DNA from 2 places in the Allobosea sp. 05T422_2 genome. Region 1 is predicted to be linked to the other one. Evidence: predicted binding sites of a transcription regulator. Region 1 holds the regulator's gene; the other holds the start of a gene.
What was found. Region 1 encodes PhoB, which activates phosphate uptake and scavenging genes when phosphate is short. Its sites were predicted from a motif close to TGTCATNNANCTGTCAT; they were not measured.
Positions count from the first base shown of each region.

Region 2: a site for PhoB is predicted at 2,955-2,971, ahead of pehA (phosphoric/sulfuric ester hydrolase PehA). Genes of this name have one in related genera too.

Region 1 covers NZ_JBFTLD010000067.1:13,013-25,525, forward strand. Annotated here, with positions in the region: gene AC1DJT_RS14260 (protein-disulfide reductase DsbD family protein) at 1-1,232, shown strand, start outside; gene AC1DJT_RS14265 (redoxin domain-containing protein) at 1,255-1,893, shown strand; gene AC1DJT_RS14270 (formylglycine-generating enzyme family protein) at 2,036-2,917, opposite strand; gene nirK (copper-containing nitrite reductase) at 2,968-4,098, opposite strand; gene uvrB (excinuclease ABC subunit UvrB) at 4,277-6,934, opposite strand; gene AC1DJT_RS14285 (DUF1801 domain-containing protein) at 7,120-7,536, opposite strand; gene greA (transcription elongation factor GreA) at 8,100-8,567, shown strand; gene AC1DJT_RS14295 (TIGR03862 family flavoprotein) at 8,577-9,794, opposite strand; gene AC1DJT_RS14300 (YnfA family protein) at 9,869-10,189, shown strand; gene phoB (phosphate regulon transcriptional regulator PhoB) at 10,309-11,007, opposite strand; gene phoU (phosphate signaling complex protein PhoU) at 11,041-11,760, opposite strand; gene pstB (phosphate ABC transporter ATP-binding protein PstB) at 11,809-12,513, opposite strand, start outside.
Region 2 covers NZ_JBFTLD010000028.1:25,849-31,072, reverse strand. Annotated here, with positions in the region: gene AC1DJT_RS07900 (ABC transporter substrate-binding protein) at 1-1,329, opposite strand, end outside; gene pehA (phosphoric/sulfuric ester hydrolase PehA) at 1,296-2,900, opposite strand; gene AC1DJT_RS07890 (flavin reductase family protein) at 3,686-4,255, shown strand; gene AC1DJT_RS07885 (MsnO8 family LLM class oxidoreductase) at 4,308-5,224, shown strand, end outside.

The DNA.
Region 1 (12,513 bases):
CACTGGCCTTCGCCTTCGCCGGCGGCCTGATCCTCAACCTGATGCCCTGCGTGCTGCCGGTGCTGTTCATCAAGGCGCTCGGCTTCGCGCAGGCCGCGCAGGCGAGCCGCGCCGAGGTGCGCGAGCAGGGTCTGCTTTTCCTTTGCGGCGTCCTTACCAGCTTCATCATCCTTGCCGGCGCGGTGATCGCGCTGGCAGCGCTCGGCACCAGCATCGGCTGGGGGTTCCAGCTGCAATCGCCGCCCGTCGTGATCGTGCTGGCGGTCATCATGGTGCTGATCGGCCTCAACCTGCTCGGCGCATTCGAAATCGGCGGCTCCGTCCAGGGTGCCGGACATGGGCTTGCCTCCAGCGGCGGACGCTTGGGCGCCTTCATGACCGGGGCGCTCGCCGTCATCGTCGCGACGCCGTGCACCGCCCCCTTCATGGGCGCGGCGATGGGATATGCCGTGACGCAACCGCCGCAGATCGCGCTTGCGGTCTTCCTGGCGCTGGCGCTCGGCTTTGCCGCGCCGGTGGTCCTCCTGTCCTTCGCTCCCGGCTGGCTGCGTCTGCTGCCCAAGCCCGGCCGCTGGATGGTCATCCTCAAGCAGGCCTTTGCCTTCCCGATGTTCGCGACTGCGACCTGGCTGGTCTGGGTCGCCTCCGTCCAGGCCGGCCCCGGCGGCGTGCTTGCCGCTCTGGCTGCGATCCTCGCCGCCGGCTTCCTCGTCTGGCTGCTCGGCCTCGGCCGCAGTGCTGGCGGGCGGACCCGAGTCGCCCTGTCGGCTCTCGCCCTGTTCGTCGCCGTCAGCGCCGGGGCCTTCGTGCTGCAGAGTGCCGTTCCAAGCGCGACGGACGCAGCACGGGCCGGCGACATCGAGCCCTGGTCTCCCGAGCGCGTCGCCGCGCTGCAGGCGGAAGGGCGTCCCGTTTTCGTCAACTTCACCGCGGCCTGGTGCATCACCTGCCTTGCCAATGAGCGGGTCGCGCTGGTCCGGCAGGAGGTCAAGGACACCTTTGCCAAGCTGAACGTCGCCTATCTCAAGGCCGACTGGACCAACCGCAATGCCACCATCGCAGCCGCACTTGCCGAGCACGGCCGGGCCGGCGTGCCGCTCTACCTGTTCTATCCCGGCACGAAGGGCGCGCCGCCCGAAATCCTGCCGCAACTCCTGACGACCGACATGCTGGTCGAGGCCGCCGGCCGTGCCGCCGGCAAAGAGGCGAGGACCGCGCAGAACCGACCCTGATCCTGGGAAGACGGAGGCAGACATGACAGCTGTGACACGTCAGAGGTTCATCGCAGGCTTGGTCCTTGCGGGCCTCACCCTCGCAGCGGCCCCGGCGCTCGCGCAGAGCGGCCCGCGGATCGGTGCGCCGGCCCCCGCCTTCTCGGCGCTCGATGTCGACGGCCGGACCCGGTCGCTCCCGGAATTCGCGGGCAAGACCGTGATCCTGGAATGGACCAATCACGACTGCCCCTATGTCCGCAAACACTACAACAGCGGCACCATGCAGAGCCTGCAGCGCGATATGACGAAGGAAGGCATCGTCTGGCTGAGCGTCGTCTCCTCACCGCCGGGTGAGCAGGGCTATGTCACGGCCGCCCAGGCCAAGGGGCTGACCGCCTCGCGCAACGCCGCCCCCAGCGACCTGTTGCTCGACCCCAAGGGCACCATGGGCCGCGCCTATCGCGCGCAGACCACGCCGCATCTGTACATCATCGATGGCAAGGGCACGCTGGTCTATGCGGGCGCGATCGACGACAAGCCCTCGGCCAGCGCCGCCAGCCTGAACGGCGCCAAGAGCTATGTGCGCCAGGCAGTCGCCGAAATGAAGGCCGGCAAACCGATCTCAGAAGCCACAACCAAGGCCTATGGCTGCGCGATCAAGCTCGCCCCGCTGAACTGACAGCAGCGAGCGCCGCCTCCGCACTGTCGCGGTGCCGCCGATCCACCTATGTCGAGGTCAGCGCGGCATGGTGCCTGATCGGCCACATCGACGATCGGATCCCTGGTCCGGCCGGCGCTTAGGGCGTCTCCTTGAGCGTCGCCTATCTCGCGACCAGCTGGACCAGCCCCAAGACAAAGCTCCATCCGGGCCGGGAAACGTCGTCACGTACGAGCCGGAAGCCGAGATTGCTCGGAGGCGTGCCGGATGCGCAGCCGCCGGCGCGCGCATCGCGAACGAAATCCGCCATGTAGGCCCGATGGCGGCCCTCAACGACGCGAACCCCGCAATTGGCCAGGACAGCCGTCCTTGCCCCCGTAGCAGCGACGGCGATGCGCTGAAAACAGGTGTCGGTCCATTCCCAGACATTGCCGGCCAAATCGAGAAGGCCATTCTCGTTCGCGCCGAAACTTCCAATCGGTTGTGGCGCCTTTGCGACTGTCGTCACGCGGCTCGCGTCCCTGTCATAGATCGCAAGCGCTCGCTGGCCGGGGTCGCCGCCACTGAGGTTTTCCGGCAGGGCGTCGTCGTGGAATCGGCTCGCGGCTGCATAGGCCCACTCGCCGTCCGTCGGTAGCCGGAACGTCGCCCCCGTCTCGCGTGACAACCAGGACGCATAGGCCTGAGTATCCCGCCAGCTCACTCCGACGACGGGACGGTCAACGGCAGCAGCGTCGGTGCCCGCCATCGGGCACGCTCGGGCTTTGACGCAGCGCAGATAATCCGCGACCGTGACCTGATTTTTCATCACAGCCAGCGGCCTGTCGACAGCAACCGCCACAATCGGCGCGATGATCGGCTTCCCGTCCCGCAAGAACTCGCCGCTGGCACGGTAACGGAATGTACCGGACCGCAGTTCCACGAGCTCCGGGAACGGCGCACGTGCTGTCGCCGATCCGGTGCCATATCCCGGCGCAAGGGCCGAGATCGCGATGGGCGCCAGCGCCGCGCTGGCCAGGGCCATGAGTTTGAACGCGGACAGCATGATGCCTCCCGAGGCGGCCGTCCGACGGCCCTAGGCGGGTGATGGTCAGATCATTTATGCGCGACGTTGCTCACAATCGGTTCGGGCGCCTTTACCTGGGTCATCAGGTCATCATTCCATTGACCCTCGACCCTGAAATGGGCTGTCGCACCAAGTTCGAAGGCCTCGATCATGTTGTGGTTCACGTATCCGACAATGCCGGGCTGAAGGAATTTGGTGAGCGCCGCGCCCGCGGATCCGCCCCGAATGAACCAGGTTTCGAGATTGGTCTCGGGAGGATTCGAGAACTTGCCGGTCTCCCAGACATAGTCTCCGAACCCGCCGACCAGATGTGGACGTGTGTCGCGGCTTGCCTGGGAATGCACGATCAGCACGTTCTCACCGACCTTTGCGGGCATCGCGTTCTTGCCCGTCAGGGCTCCGACCGCGCCGTTGAACACGACGTGACTTGGCACCAGCTTTCGCATGACCTCCATCGTGTCCATGTAGGCGTCGCCATGCGTGTCGTAGTGCTTGAATTTGCCCTTCTCGTCGCGCGGAACGTAATAATCATGCTCGCCGATGTAGTAGACGCGATCGTAGTGAAGCGGCCGTCCGGCCGCATCCTTGAGGCCGTCCCGCGGCAGCACCATCACGGCGCCGCTCATGCCCGAGGTGATATGCCAGGGGGTCATGGCACCTGGGATGCAGTGATAAGCGAACACACCCGTCCGGGTGGCCTTCCAGCGCAGCACGGTCTGCTCCCCGGGGTTGATCAAGGTCAGATCGGCACCGCCTGATGCGCCCGCAGCAGCATGGAAGTCGATATTGTGCGCCATCGAGTTGGTGTCGGGATTGGCAAGCGTCACCTCGACATAATCACCCTCGTGCACGACAAAAAGCGGCCCAGGGATCGACCCGTTGAAGGTCATGGCCTGCAACGTGGTGCCCTCTTCGTCGATAACGATCTTCTTCTCCTCGACCCAGAGCCTGAACTCCATGATCCTTGGGCCCAGCTTGGTCGCCTGCTCGTGAGGATGAACGAAGGGCGGTGCGACGAACTCGACCTTCTGTCGCGGCAGATCGAGCACCTGAGCCGATGCTGGAGCGACCAGCGCCCCGGCCAGGAATGCGGCGCCCCTGAGGGCGGCACGTCGGGAGATGGTGGCCTTACCATCGGCAATCTCGAATGCCTGTCCCATGGCCATCCCCCCTTGAGCACCATTCATTCGAAAGGATACCGGCGGTGCAATCGTGGAACTACGGACCAAGGTCGAAGAGCATTCGGGCGGTAGGTCTTGCAGCCCTTTGGCCGTGGCGCTGGCGCGCCCGGAGCAGGGAACGGCAGATGCTGGACTCGGGCAGAGCCACTACGGGCAGCTATCGCCGGCCGCGTCGCTTGGCCTGTTCCCCCGCGCCCTTCGGCCGCGATTCCGGAACCGGACCCATCTCGTCCAAGTTCGGCTTGCGCGGACGCGAGACCGGTTTGGCTTCGCCGCCGCCCCAGTTATGCGGGCCCATGTCCTCATCGGTGGGTTTGCGCGCCCGTGTCGGCAGGTTCGCCGACGCGCCGTAGCTGCGCTCCCCCTTGTACTTGCCAGCCGAGGCCTCGACATCGCTCTGGCGGGCGAGCGGGTCATCGGAGATGGCGAGTTCGGTCGCCTGCAGGCGCTTGATCTCGTCGCGCAACCGGGCGGCCGTCTCGAATTCGAGATCGGCGGCAGCCTCGCGCATGCGCTTCTCGAGATCGGCCAAGGCGGCCTTGAGGTTGTGCCCGGCGATCGGCGCATCGACCAAACCCTTGTCGACCGTGACATGGTCGCGCTCGTAGACCGAGCCGAGGATGTCGCCGATGGCGCGCTTGATCGTCTGCGGCGTGATGCCATTCGCGAGGTTATAGGCCTCCTGCTTCTCGCGGCGGCGATTGGTCTCCGCCATCGCGCGCTCCATCGAGCCTGTGATGTGGTCGGCATAGAGGATGACCTTGCCGTCGACATTGCGGGCGGCGCGGCCGATGGTCTGGATCAAGGAAGTCTCGGAGCGCAGAAAGCCTTCCTTGTCGGCGTCGAGAATGGCGACGAAGCCGCATTCCGGGATGTCCAGGCCCTCGCGCAGCAGATTGATGCCGACCAGCACGTCGAAAGCGCCGAGGCGGAGATCGCGCAGAATCTCGATGCGCTCGATCGTGTCGATGTCGGAATGCATGTAGCGCACGCGCACGCCGTTCTCGTGGAGGTACTCGGTCAGGTCCTCGGCCATGCGCTTGGTCAGCACGGTGACGAGGCTGCGGTAGCCCTTCTCGGTGACCTCCTTGATCTCGTCGAGCAGGTCGGCAACCTGGTGCTTGGCGGGGCGGACCTCGACCGGAGGGTCGATCAGCCCGGTTGGACGGATGACCTGCTCGGTGAAGACACCGCCGGTGCGGTCCATCTCCCAGCCGCCGGGCGTCGCCGAGACATGCACCGATTGCGGGCGCATCGCGTCCCATTCCTCGAAGCGCAGCGGCCGGTTATCCATGCAGGACGGCAGGCGGAAGCCGTATTCGGCCAATGTCGCCTTGCGGCGGAAGTCGCCCCGGTACATGCCGCCGATCTGCGGCACGGTGACGTGGCTCTCATCGGTGAAGACCAGCGCATTGTCGGGCAGGTACTCGAACAGGGTCGGCGGCGGCTCGCCCGGCTTTCGGCCGGTGAGATAGCGCGAATAGTTCTCGATGCCGTTGCACGAACCGGTCGACTCGATCATCTCTATGTCGAAGGTGCAACGCTGGTCGAGCCGCTGCGCTTCGAGATAGCGCCCCATGCGATTGAGTTCCTCAAGGCGGGCCTTGAGCTCCTCCTTGATCGACTTGACAGCCTGGGTCAGCGTCGGGCGCGGCGTGGTGTAGTGCGAATTGCCGTAGACTTTCACGAATTCGAGGTCGGCCGTCTTTTGACCGGTGAGCGGATCGAATTCCGAGATGCTTTCGACCTCGTCGCCGAACAGGCCGATGCGCCAGGCGCGGTCCTCATAGTGGGCCGGGAACAGCTCGATGACATCGCCACGCACGCGAAAGGTGCCGCGGGCGAAATCGCCAAGCGTGCGCTTGTATTGCAGGGCGACGAGATCGGCGATGAGCTGACGCTGCTCGATGCGCTCGCCGAGTTTGATGGCGAAGGTCATCGCCGTATAGGTCTCGACCGAGCCGATGCCGTAGATGCAGGAGACGCTGGCGACGATGATGACGTCGTCGCGCTCCAGCAGCGAGCGCGTGGCCGAGTGGCGCATGCGGTCGATCTGCTCGTTGATCGAGGATTCCTTCTCGATAAACGTGTCCGAACGCGGGACGTAGGCCTCCGGCTGATAGTAGTCGTAGTAGGAGACGAAGTACTCCACCGCGTTGTCGGGGAAGAAACTCTTGAATTCACCGTAGAGCTGTGCGGCCAGCGTCTTGTTCGGGGCGAGGATCAGAGCCGGGCGCTGCGTCTCCTCGATCACCTTGGCCATCGTGAAGGTCTTGCCGGAGCCGGTAACGCCGAGCAGGACCTGGTCGCGCTCCTGCCGTGCGACGCCGTCGACGAGATCGGCGATCGCGGTCGGCTGGTCACCAGCCGGCTCGAAATCCGACTGCATGCGGAAGGCGATGCCGCCCTCGGACTTGTCCGGGCGGGCCGGGCGATGCGGCGTCCAGGGCTTGCCGGGATCGATGAAGGGGCTGCCGGACTCGAGCAGGTGCTGCAGCGAATGCGCGGTGACGGAGGCAGCGGTCTCGCCCTCGGCCTCGCCGAAGGCAGAGGCCGCGTCGCCTTTCTTCGGCTTTTTCTTCAGCTTGGTGTCGCCGGGGCGCGGCTCGCCATAACCGGCCTGCGGCTGGTCGCTGAAACCGGAGGCGCCGCCCGGGACCGCCCTGCCGCGGTTGATCGCGGGATTGAGCAGATCGGCGAGATAGCCCTCGAGCGGCTTCAACTCGGGCTTGGTGGCCTTGGAGTTCGGCGTGCGCGCGGAGGCGGGCTTTTTTGCAGGCTTAGCCTTGGCGGTCGTGTCGGAGCTTTTCGGCATGGCGGCAATATGGGGCGAAACCGGGCGGAGCGCGAGGGGTACGCCGTCGCAGCAGGCGGATAACTGACAGCAGGTGACAGGAGTACACCGTGGCAGGAGAAGCCGGATTGAAGCGGTCCCGGGGGTGGGCGCGATGCAAGTCCGGCTTTCATCGCGCGCCGGCGCATATCGAGACGGAGCGAGGCTTATCCGCGGGACTTGGTCTTGCCGCAGCCGCCGGACATGTTGAGGGTCACGGCTGCGCGAATGAGAGCCTTCAATGCCCCTTCGTCAATCGTCTCACCCTCGTGGATGTCGATGGCCCGCCTGGTGTTGCCATCCAGACTGGAATTGAAGAGGCCCGATGGGTCGTCGAGTGAGGCCCCCTTGGCAAAGGTCATTTTGACGACGCTCTTGTAGGTCTCCCCAGTGCAGATCAATCCGTCGTGGGACCACACCGGAACCCCTCGCCATTTCCACTCCTCTACCACCTCAGGATCGGCTTGCCTGATCCATACGCGGAGCTGGGAGAGCATCTTGCCTCGCCAGTCGCCCAGCTCGGTGATCCGCTCGTCGATCATCCGAGACGGGGAGTTTTCGTTCTGGGACTCGCTCTGGCTCATGATCTTCCCTTCTCTCCGGAACTCTCGCTTCTGGGATCGGGCCAACCGTCTGCTCGAGATCGCAGCGCAACCTCTCGAAGAGGCTGGGCCGGCCGGTAAACGTCTTGGAGAGCACGGTGTGTCTGCACGGATCACAACGCATAACTCTCTGGCTATTGATCTGCATTCATAATCATTGGGCTATACGTCAGTCAATCGAAGCCTGCGCGCGCAACGATCGCCGTCGGGTCTCGCAACTCAGGATCAAGGTGGCCGCGACGGACGGCCCGACGCAAGCGCGGCGCTCTTCCGGCATCGGCTGCCCCCTTGGGAACGGGACTGCGCTCGTGATCGGGGGCCAGGGGCAGCGCGCGATGGCTCTGCTCTTGATGGTGCGGCCGGACACGGGGGTGTAGACTGTTCGGGTCTTGTCTTCGGCAGTGCCTGATCCCCATCTCCAAGTGATCGCCGCTTCAGATTCCAGCATCGGGTTGGCGCTGCATCGCAAGCAGTCGTGAGGACGTAACACTGAAAGCTGTGGTCCGGTTCGCCGGATGTGCCGAGATCAATAGGAGGAGGCCAGAATGACTCGCGCCTTCGTCAAGGAAGCAGAGGAAAGAGGGACCCTGGACGAGCTGCCGGACCGGCCAGTCTCGCCTCACCCGAACCTCGTGACGCCTGAGGGGCTCGCACAGATCGAGGCCCAGCTGGCGCGCTGGCATGACGAACACGCGGCGGCGCTGGCCGGAGGCGACCGCACCGAGATCGCTCAGACGCGGCGCGAGTTCCGCTACTGGGCGGCGCGGCGCGCCAGCGCCAAGCTGGCCCCTGCGCAGGAAAGGCACGACATCGTCCGCTTCGGCTCGACAGTGACGATCCGCCGGGCCGATGGGCGCGAGCAGAACTGGCGGCTGGTCGGCGAGGACGAGGCCGATCCGGCACACGGAACGCTGCCCTATGTCGCGCCGTTGGCGAGCGCGCTGATGGGCAAGGGCATTGGCGAGAGCGTCAGCATCGGCACTGAGGCGGTCGAGATCATCGCGATCTCCTGAGGCGATCGTTCAGCTATCCGCGAGCCAGGCCTGAATCCCTGCTGCAGCTGCGACTCCGGTCGCGAAACAGGCCTGCAGCAGATAGCCGCCGGTCGGCGCCTCCCAATCCAGCATCTCGCCTGCGACAAAGGTACCGGGCAAGCGTTTCAGCATGAAGCCTTCCTCGACCTCGGCCGCGGCGACGCCACCGGCGGTGGAGATCGCCCGCTCGATCGGTCTGAGACCGGTGAGCACCAGAGGCGCGGCCTTGATCAGTGCGGCCAGCCTCTCCGCGTCTTCGGGGAGTGGCCCCTTCGCCGCTTCGCGCAGCAGCGCAATCGCGGATGGAGCAAGACCTGCAGCCTTGCGCAGATGATTGCTCAGCGTCACGCCCTTGCGACGATGCGCGAGGCGCTGGACCAGCAGTGCCGCCTCGTGATCGGGCCTCAGATCGATGGTGATGACCGCCCTGCCCTCGCGCAGGATCGTCTCGCGAATCGGGGCAGAGAGTGCATAGACCGCGCCGCCTTCCAGACCCGTCGCATCGATCATCGCCTCGCCGGGCACGGATTGGCCGCCGAAGCTCAGGACGATGCGCTTCAACGGTACTCCGGCAAAACGCTCTCGCATGGTCTGGGACCAATCGACCGTGAAACCGCCATTGGCCGGGCGCAGCGGCGCGATCGCAACGCCGCGCGCCGCCAACAAGGGTGCCCAGCCACCATCCGAACCCAGCCGTGGCCAGCTCGCACCGCCGAGCGCGAGCAGCGTCGCGTCGGGCCGCGCCTCGACATCGGCGCCATCGCGGCTCCGGAACGTCAGAGCTCCCGCTTCGCTCCAGCCGGTCCAGCGCTGCCCAGGCGCGAAGGCGACGCCGAGACCATCGAGCCGGCGCAGCCATGCCCGCAGCAGGGGCGAGGCCTTCATGGCGCGCGGGAAGACGCGGCCGCTGCTGCCGACGAACGTGTCCTGCCCGAGCGCATCGGCCCAGTCGCGCAGGGATTGTGGCGGGAAGGCGCGAATGGCCGGCTCCAGCCAGGCTTGCGCATCGCGATAGCGGGGCAGGAACCTGTCGAGCGGTTCGGAATGGGTAAGGTTCAATCCGCCGCGCCCGGCCAGCAGGAATTTGCGGGCCGGCGAGGGCATGCGATCGTAGATCGTGACGGTGTCCCCGGCTGCCGCAAGGCGCTCGGCCGCGATCAGCCCGGAGGGCCCTGCTCCAATAATGGCGACGTGATGTGTGGGCATCGGTCCGGCTTGCCGTCAGCGCGCCCTGCGGTCAAGGGTAATCCCGCCCCGAAGGCCATCGACAGGGACGAACCATGCCGACCATCGCCGCCTATTTCGGCGCAGCCATTCTCGAAATCGCCGGCTGTTTCGCGTTCTGGGGCTGGCTCCGGCTCGACAAGCCCATCTGGTGGCTCGTACCCGGACTGTTTTCGCTCGCCCTGTTCGCCTGGCTGCTGACGCTGGCGGAGAGCGAAGCCGCCGGACGGGCCTATGCCGCCTATGGCGGCGTCTACATCGTCAGTTCGCTCGCCTGGCTCTGGGCCGTGGAAGGCTTTCGCCCCGACCGCTGGGACATTATCGGTGGGCTGATCTGCCTCGCCGGCGCGGCGATTATTATCGCAGGGCCGCGCTAGGGTATCGGCCCGAAAGGTGGATTGCGGTTTTCGGGAAGGCCGATGCAACCATAGACGGTTAGATCGTCGGGCGGATTCGATATCCGGCCCGATGATCCAAGTCCCCGATGATCCAAGTCTCAGCTCCGCGCAAAGGTCTCGTCGAAGGCATAGCCGGCACCGCGCACGGTCCGCAGCGGGTCCTTGGCGTTGTCAGGAGTGATCGCCTTGCGCAGCCGGCCGACATGGACGTCGACGGTGCGCTCGTCGATATAGACGTCGCGGCCCCAGACCGCGTCGAGCAGCTGGGCCCGGGAATAGACCCGCCCCGGCGCCTGCATCAGGAATTCGAGCAGGCGGAACTCGGTCGGGCCGAGATGCAGCTCGCTGCCTGAGCGGCGGACACGGCGGGTGGTGCGGTCGAGTTCGAGATCGCCGGCGGCCAACAGGCCGGCGACATGACCCGGCTTGGCGCGGCGTAGCAACGCCTGGATGCGGGCGATCAGCTCGGGCAGCGAGAACGGCTTGACGACATAGTCGTCGGCCCCGGTGGCGAGGCCGCGCACACGCTCGGTTTCCTCGCCGCGGGCGGTGAGCATGATGATCGGCACCCGCTCGGTATCGCGACGGGTCCGCAGCCTCCGGCAGAGCTCGATGCCGGAAAGGCCCGGCAGCATCCAGTCGAGCAGCACGAGGTCCGGCGTATGATCGCGCAGATGCAGCTCGGCATCGTCGCCACGCGCGACGCTGTCGACCTCGAAGCCCTCGGCTTCGAGATTGTAGCGCAGCAACAGGGTCAGCGGCTCTTCGTCCTCAACGATCAGGATGCGTGCAGGCATGTCTCACTCGGTCCCAAAGGTGTCGGGCGCCGGTCACTCACCGGTGGCGGCGTCCAGAAGGATATTGGTCGTGTCGAGCTTCGGGCGGGCTGCGTCCAAGGCTTCGCCCGTGACGAGATAGTGGATCGTCTCGGCGATGTTGGTGGTGTGGTCGCCGATGCGCTCGACATTCTTGGCGCAGAACAGGAGATGCGTGCAGAAGGTGATGTTGCGCGGGTCTTCCATCATATAGGTGAGCAGCTCGCGGAAGAGCGAGGTATAGAGCGCGTCGATCTCATCGTCGCGGCGCCAGACCTCCATGGCCTTCTGCTCGTTGCTGACGGCGTAAGCGTCGAGCACGTCCTTGAGCTGGGCCTGAACCAGGCGGCTCATATGCTCGAGGCCGACGACCGCGCGCGACGGCGGCTGGAACTGGCCGGAGATGGCGACCGCGCGCTTGGCGATATTCTTGGCGAGATCGCCGACACGCTCGATATCGGCGGCGATGCGGATGGCGGAGATCAGCTCGCGCAGGTCGTTGGCGAGCGGCTGGCGCCGGGCGATGGTGAGCACCGCCTTCTCCTCTACCTCGCGCTGCAGATTGTCGAGGCGCTGGTCGGCGCTGATGACCTTCTGTGCCAGCCCGGTGTCGCGGCGCACCAGGGCGACTGTCGAATCGCCGAGCATGCGCTCCGACATGCCCCCCATCTCGGCCAGGCTGCGGCGGATCCCCTCGAGATCGGCATCATATGAGCGGACGATGTGATCAGTCATCGCGGCGTATCCTTTGTCGGCAAAGCAGTTGGAAGGCTGGGCGCCGGTTCAGCCGAAGCGGCCGGTGACGTAGTCCTGCGTCTGCTTCTTGTGCGGGTTCATGAAGATGGTGTTGGTGGCGTCGAATTCGATCACCTCACCGAGATACATGAAGGCGGTGTACTGCGAGATACGCGCCGCCTGCTGCATGTTGTGGGTGACGATGACGATGGTGAAGTCGGTCTTGAGCTGCTCGAGCAGGTCCTCGATCTTGCCGGTCGAGATCGGATCGAGCGCCGAGGTCGGCTCGTCGAACAGGATGACTTCCGGCTTCTGGGCAATGGTCCGCGCAATGCAGAGGCGCTGCTGCTGGCCGCCGGACAGGCCCATGCCGGAGGTCTTCAGCTTGTCCTTGACCTCGTCCCAGAGCGCGGAACGGCGCAGCGCACCCTCGACGCGGTCATCGAGCTCGGATTTCGGTGGCTTCTCGTAGAGGCGGATGCCGAATGCGACATTGTCGTAGATCGACATCGGGAAGGGCGTCGGCTTCTGGAACACCATGCCGACGCGCGAGCGCAGCTCGTTCACATCGATATCGTTGCTGATGACGTTGCGGCCGTCGAGCAGGATCTCGCCGGTGGCGCGCTGCTCGGGATAAAGCGAGTAGATCCGGTTGAAAATGCGCAGCAGGGTCGACTTGCCGCAGCCCGACGGTCCGATCAGGGCAGTGACATGGCGGTCCCGGAAGTCGAGATTGATGTTCTTCAGCGCCTT
Region 2 (5,224 bases), on a different contig from region 1:
CGAATTCGACCAGTCGCGTACCGCCCGGGTCGGCGTGCGCTCGAGAATCTGCTGCCAGTTCTCCTTGACCTGGATTTCGACGTTGAGCCCCGCCTCTTTCCACATCTCGACCAGGACCTGCGCCGTGGCAGTCTGGTTGGTGTAGTAGTTGTTGAGCAGCCGATAGGGGATCGGATCGCCCTTGTAGCCGGACTGCTTGACCAGCTCGCGCGCCAGCTTCAGATCGAAGGCCGGCACCGCCCAATCGGCGTGGTACATCTCGCCATAATAGGGCCATTGCAGCCCCTTCGGCACGACGGTACGGCCGGCCCAAAGCGATTCGACGATCGCCTGCCGGTCGATCGAATGTGTCATGGCGCGGCGAACCAGCGGATTTTGCAGCTGCGCATGGTTCTTGTCGAACACCGTCAGGCGGTGATTGAGGATGGTCCCGCCCTGTACCTCGAAGGCGGGATTCTTCTCGATCTGCGAGATCTGGTCCGGCGGGATATCGCAGGCGAACTGGTACTGGCCGGAGAGCAGCCCGTTGATGCGGGACGCCGTCTCCGGCACCTCGACAAAACGGATCGACTTCAGCGGCGGGCGGCCACCCCAGTACTCGTCATGGGCCTCGAGCAACAGCGAGACGTCCGGGCGATACTCGGCGATCCGGTAGGGGCCTGTCGTGACCGGCCTGGTCGCCCAGTCGCTATAGGTCTTCGCCTCCTCGAAGGCGCGACGATTCATGATCTCGCTGCCATAGCGCGAGATGCGGCCCTCCATCGTCACGTCGGGCGTGCCGTTGACGAAGCGCACCGTGTATTTGTCGACGATCTCGATGCCGAGCAGAGCCGGCCAGGAGCGGCGCGCCACCGCCGGCACTTCCGCCGGCAGTTCCTTGTTGGCGCGGCCACCACCCACGACGAAGTCGACCGAGATCGTCTTGCCTTGCGACGGCTGCGTGTCGCCGAACATGCGCTGTTTGCTGAAGGAGAACGCGACGTCCTCCGCCGTCAGCTCATCGCCGTTATGGAACTTCACGCCGCGGCGCAGCTTGAGCTCGACGGTCTTGTCGTCGATGCGCTTCCACTCGGTGGCAAGACCGGGAACCGTCTCGAGATTGCCGAGCCAGTTGCGGCCGATCAGCCCCTCCCAGATCGACGAGAAGAAGACACGCTCACCGACATTGGACTGCTCGCGCAGCACGTCGAGCGTGTTGGAATTGGCGATCTTCTGCACTGCGATGGTGATCGAGGGCCGGTTATCGGCCTGCGCGATCGCAAAGCGCGGCAGAATGAGGGCCGAGCCGCCGAGCGCTATTGCGCCGCGACGCGTGAAGGAACCGACCATTGTTCATCTCCTGAGGGGGTGGCGTTGGGATCGCGCTCCTCGAGCCCGCGCGGGCCGGAGCGGAAATGGGTCAGGGTCCGGTCGGCATGGATCAGCCGCCAGGACAGCGCCTTCTGGGCATAGTCGCGCACCAGGGCGGCATAGGCCGGGTCCTCGGCCAGATTGACGAACTGGTGCGGATCCTTGGCGAGGTCGAAGAAGAGCGGCGGCAGCGCGGCGAAATGGACGTATTTGTAGTGCTCGTCCTGGATCACGCAGAGGCTGGACTGATCCATGTGGAGGCCCAGCACCTGCTCCGGCTGGGAGTAGTGCACGTCGCGGAAATCGTATTCGTAGTGCAGCTCGCTGCGCCAATCCGCCGGCCGTCCCTCGCTGAGGAACGGCATCACCGAGCGCCCGTCGCAGGCGCGCGGCGCCTCGCCGCCGAGCCAGTCGAGAATGGTCGGCATCACGTCGACACTCTCGGTGAAGGAGGCGTCGATCGCACCGCGACGCTCATCCGCTCCGCGCGGGTCCTTCACCACCAACGGAATGCGGAAGCTCTCGTCGTTGAAGCCGATCTTGCCGAGCAGGTGGTGGTCGCCGAGCTGCTCGCCATGATCGCTGGTGAAGACGATCAACGTGTCGTCCCACTGCCCGGTCTCGTCGAGATAGGCGAAAACCCGGCCGAGGCAGTCGTCGATCTCGGTGATCAGGCCGCAATAGGTCGCCCGCATCTGGCGGATTTCAGCCTCGTCCAAGGTCGCGCCCGAGCCTTCTGCGCCGTGGAAGAAGGAGCCGCGCTTGATCGAGTCGATGTAGAACTTGGTCAGCGGATGCTGAGCCGCCTCGGCTTCCGGTGATTCCGCCCGCACCAACCCGGGCATATCCTCCGGGCGGTACATCGCGTGATAGGGCGCCGGCGCAACGAAGGGCGGATGCGGACGATAATAGCCGAGATGCAGGAAGAACGGCCGGCCGGCGCGCCCCTTCAGATAGGTCAGCGCGCGTTCGGTGAAGAAGGTCGAGTCGGAGAATTCCTTGGGGATGCGCGACGGCTTGTCGGTCGCGCCCGGCACCGAGTCCTCGCCCTCCGGCAGCCAGATATCCTCGCGCTTTTCCGGCAGTTCGAAGCCGTTCTGCGCCACCCAGCCGAAATAGCCGTCCATATTGGGCTCGAAGGCGCCGACCGAACGGAAACCGTCCATCAGGTCGCCGAGCACGAGGAAGCGCGGGTCGTTCTTCGAGGTCGCACGCGGGTCGGGCGTCGTCGTGGTGTAGCCGATCAGCGCAGGATCATAGCCGATGGCGCGCAGCGCCTTGCCGAGATTGAAATGGCGCTGGTCGAGCGGCACCGTGTTCTGCACGGCGCGGTGGTTCATCAGGTAGAGGCCGGTGAGCAGGCTGGCCCGGGCCGGACCGCAAGGCACGCAGGCCGTGACATGGTTGCGGAAGGTCACGCCCTCCGCGCAAAGGCGATCGAGATTCGGCGTCTTCAGGAAGGGATCGCGCCCCTCGGCCCGCATCAGATGCGGTATGAAATCGGCGCGCCATTGGTCGACGACGATCAGGAGAACATTCTGGCGTTTCATTCTCGGCAATCCAGCTGTGAGGCCGCCTGCCTAGGTCGCCTGGATGACGCCGGGATGACTGTTGGATGAAAGCCAGGGCAGCCATCTTGCGAGTGTTCGCCAAGCTGGAATGGTGACCTTGCGTCTCTGCCCAGCGCGCTGCCGGTGCGCCAGCAATGTCGGAGTTGCGCGCTGACGAAGGCGGGATGCCCAGCAGGTCACGTACGTCCAGCGCATGAGGCAAAGCCTTTCGAGCACCTCGCCGTCCAGAGGCGTTTATCCCGGTTCGAGAGCGATCTTTGAAAAGACGTTTCATTGACCGAAGCAACCTGATGCAGAATGATCATAGTATCGACGGTGTCGATCGCGGGATTTGCTGGAGCAGCTTGCACCGCGTCACCAAAGCTAAAAGCACCACGAATGCATTCGTGGGCTCCCGATTGCTGGAGACACGTTCATGACTGAATCAACATCGAAGAGAATTCCACTTTATATTCATAAAACTGCGTCTGATCGGGCGCATCGATGTTGAACACTCCTGCGTGCCGGGCCTGAACGGCACCGCGCCCCGCTCCTCCTGATCCCGCGTGGGTAACGCCGCTCAGCTCGGCCGGGGCGGAGCCATGCCGAACACCGTCGACGCCTCGGATTTGGGTCAGACAGTGTTCTGGCCCGCTCGGAACGTCCCACCACCCCTCTTTTCGGCTCGGCCGCTGGCCGGCTCGGTCGGCGAACGCACGGCTTGATCGACAGCCGTTGCGAGATCGCTGCGTCCAAACCCGCCCGCATGGCTTGAAGGATTCCCCATGAGCATCGTCACGCGCTTGCCAACAGCTTCGCCCACGATTCGCGACGAAGCAGCAGCATTCCGTGCCGCTTTCCGCCACCTCGCTGGCGGGGTCAGTGTCATCACGACCGGCGCAGGCGAGGATCGGACCGGCCTCACGGCGACCTCGGTCGCCTCGCTCTCGGCCGAGCCTCCGACCGTCATGTTCGGACTCAACCGCACATCGTCGAGCTATCCGACCCTGCAGCGGTATCGCACCTTCGGCATCAACTTCCTGAATGCGGCGCAGAAGCAGATCGCGGATCGCTTCGCCGGACGGAACGGCGAGAAGGGCGTCGAGCGCTTCCGGCACGCCGAATGGACCACCGCCGCAACCGGCGCCCCACTCCTGGTGGGCACGCTCGCCTCCCTCGACTGCGAAGTCGAGGAACTGATCGAGCGCCATTCCCACAGCATCGTCATCGGCCGCGTGCGGGCCGTCAGATTCGGCGCCGACGAAGCGGCCCTCGTCTACTGGCGCGGCGACTACGAGCGCCTCGGCTGGATGGCGGACGAGGCCGCGGCGGCGCTCGGCCTGCGGGCGCTCTGATTCCACCCGCCCCAAACCCGCACGCAGACCTGCATCCACGAAGGCCGCTCCAATGACCTATCGCCTCAGCCTGCTCGAAAAGAGCCCCGTCTTCGACGACGAGACCGGCAGCATCGCCCTCGCCCGCTCGGTCGCACTTGCTCAGAATGCGGAGTGCTGGGGCTATCACCGTTTCTGGCTCGCCGAGCATCATGGCATGGCGGGCGTCGCCAGTTCCTCTCCGGAAGTGCTGGCGGCCTATATCCTGGCCAGCACCTCGCGCATTCGGGTCGGGTCGGGCGGCGTCCTTCTCCAGCATTACAGCCCCTACAAGGTGGCGGAGAACTTCCACGTCCTCGCCTCACTCGCACCGGGCCGGGTCGATCTCGGCATCGGCAAGGCGCCGGGCGGACTGCCACTGGCGACGCGCGCGCTGCAATGGGGACATGATCCCGCCGTCCGGCGCGAGTTCGGCACGCAGTTGCGCCAACTCGGCGCCTATCTCGATCACGGAACGGACGCTGGCCAGGCCCTCGACCGGCCCCTTGTAGCGCCAATCCCGCCCGAGGTGCCGCAGCGCTTCCTGCTCGGCGGCAGCCCGGAAAGCGCGCGACTTGCCGCCGAACAGGGCTGGCAGTTCGTCTTTGCCGGTCAGCTCAATGGCGATCACGCAGCGATCGAGGCAAGCATCGAGGCCTTCGCCAATGCAGGAGGCCCTGGCACGCCGCTCCTCGCGGTGACCGCGCTGGCCGCCGAGAGCAACGTGGAAGCCGAACGGATCGCGGACGGGCTGCAGATCGTGCGTCTCTACCTCGACGATGGTCAGGCTCTCAATGTCKGCAGCGAAGCGCAGGCCGCGGAATACGCCCGGCAAGCGGGCGTGACCTCCTACCGCACGGAGTTGCGCCGCCCGAGCATCGTCGCCGGCACGCCGGGCCGGGTCCGGCGCGAGCTCGATGCGCTGCACCGGCGCTTCGGCATCGCTGAATT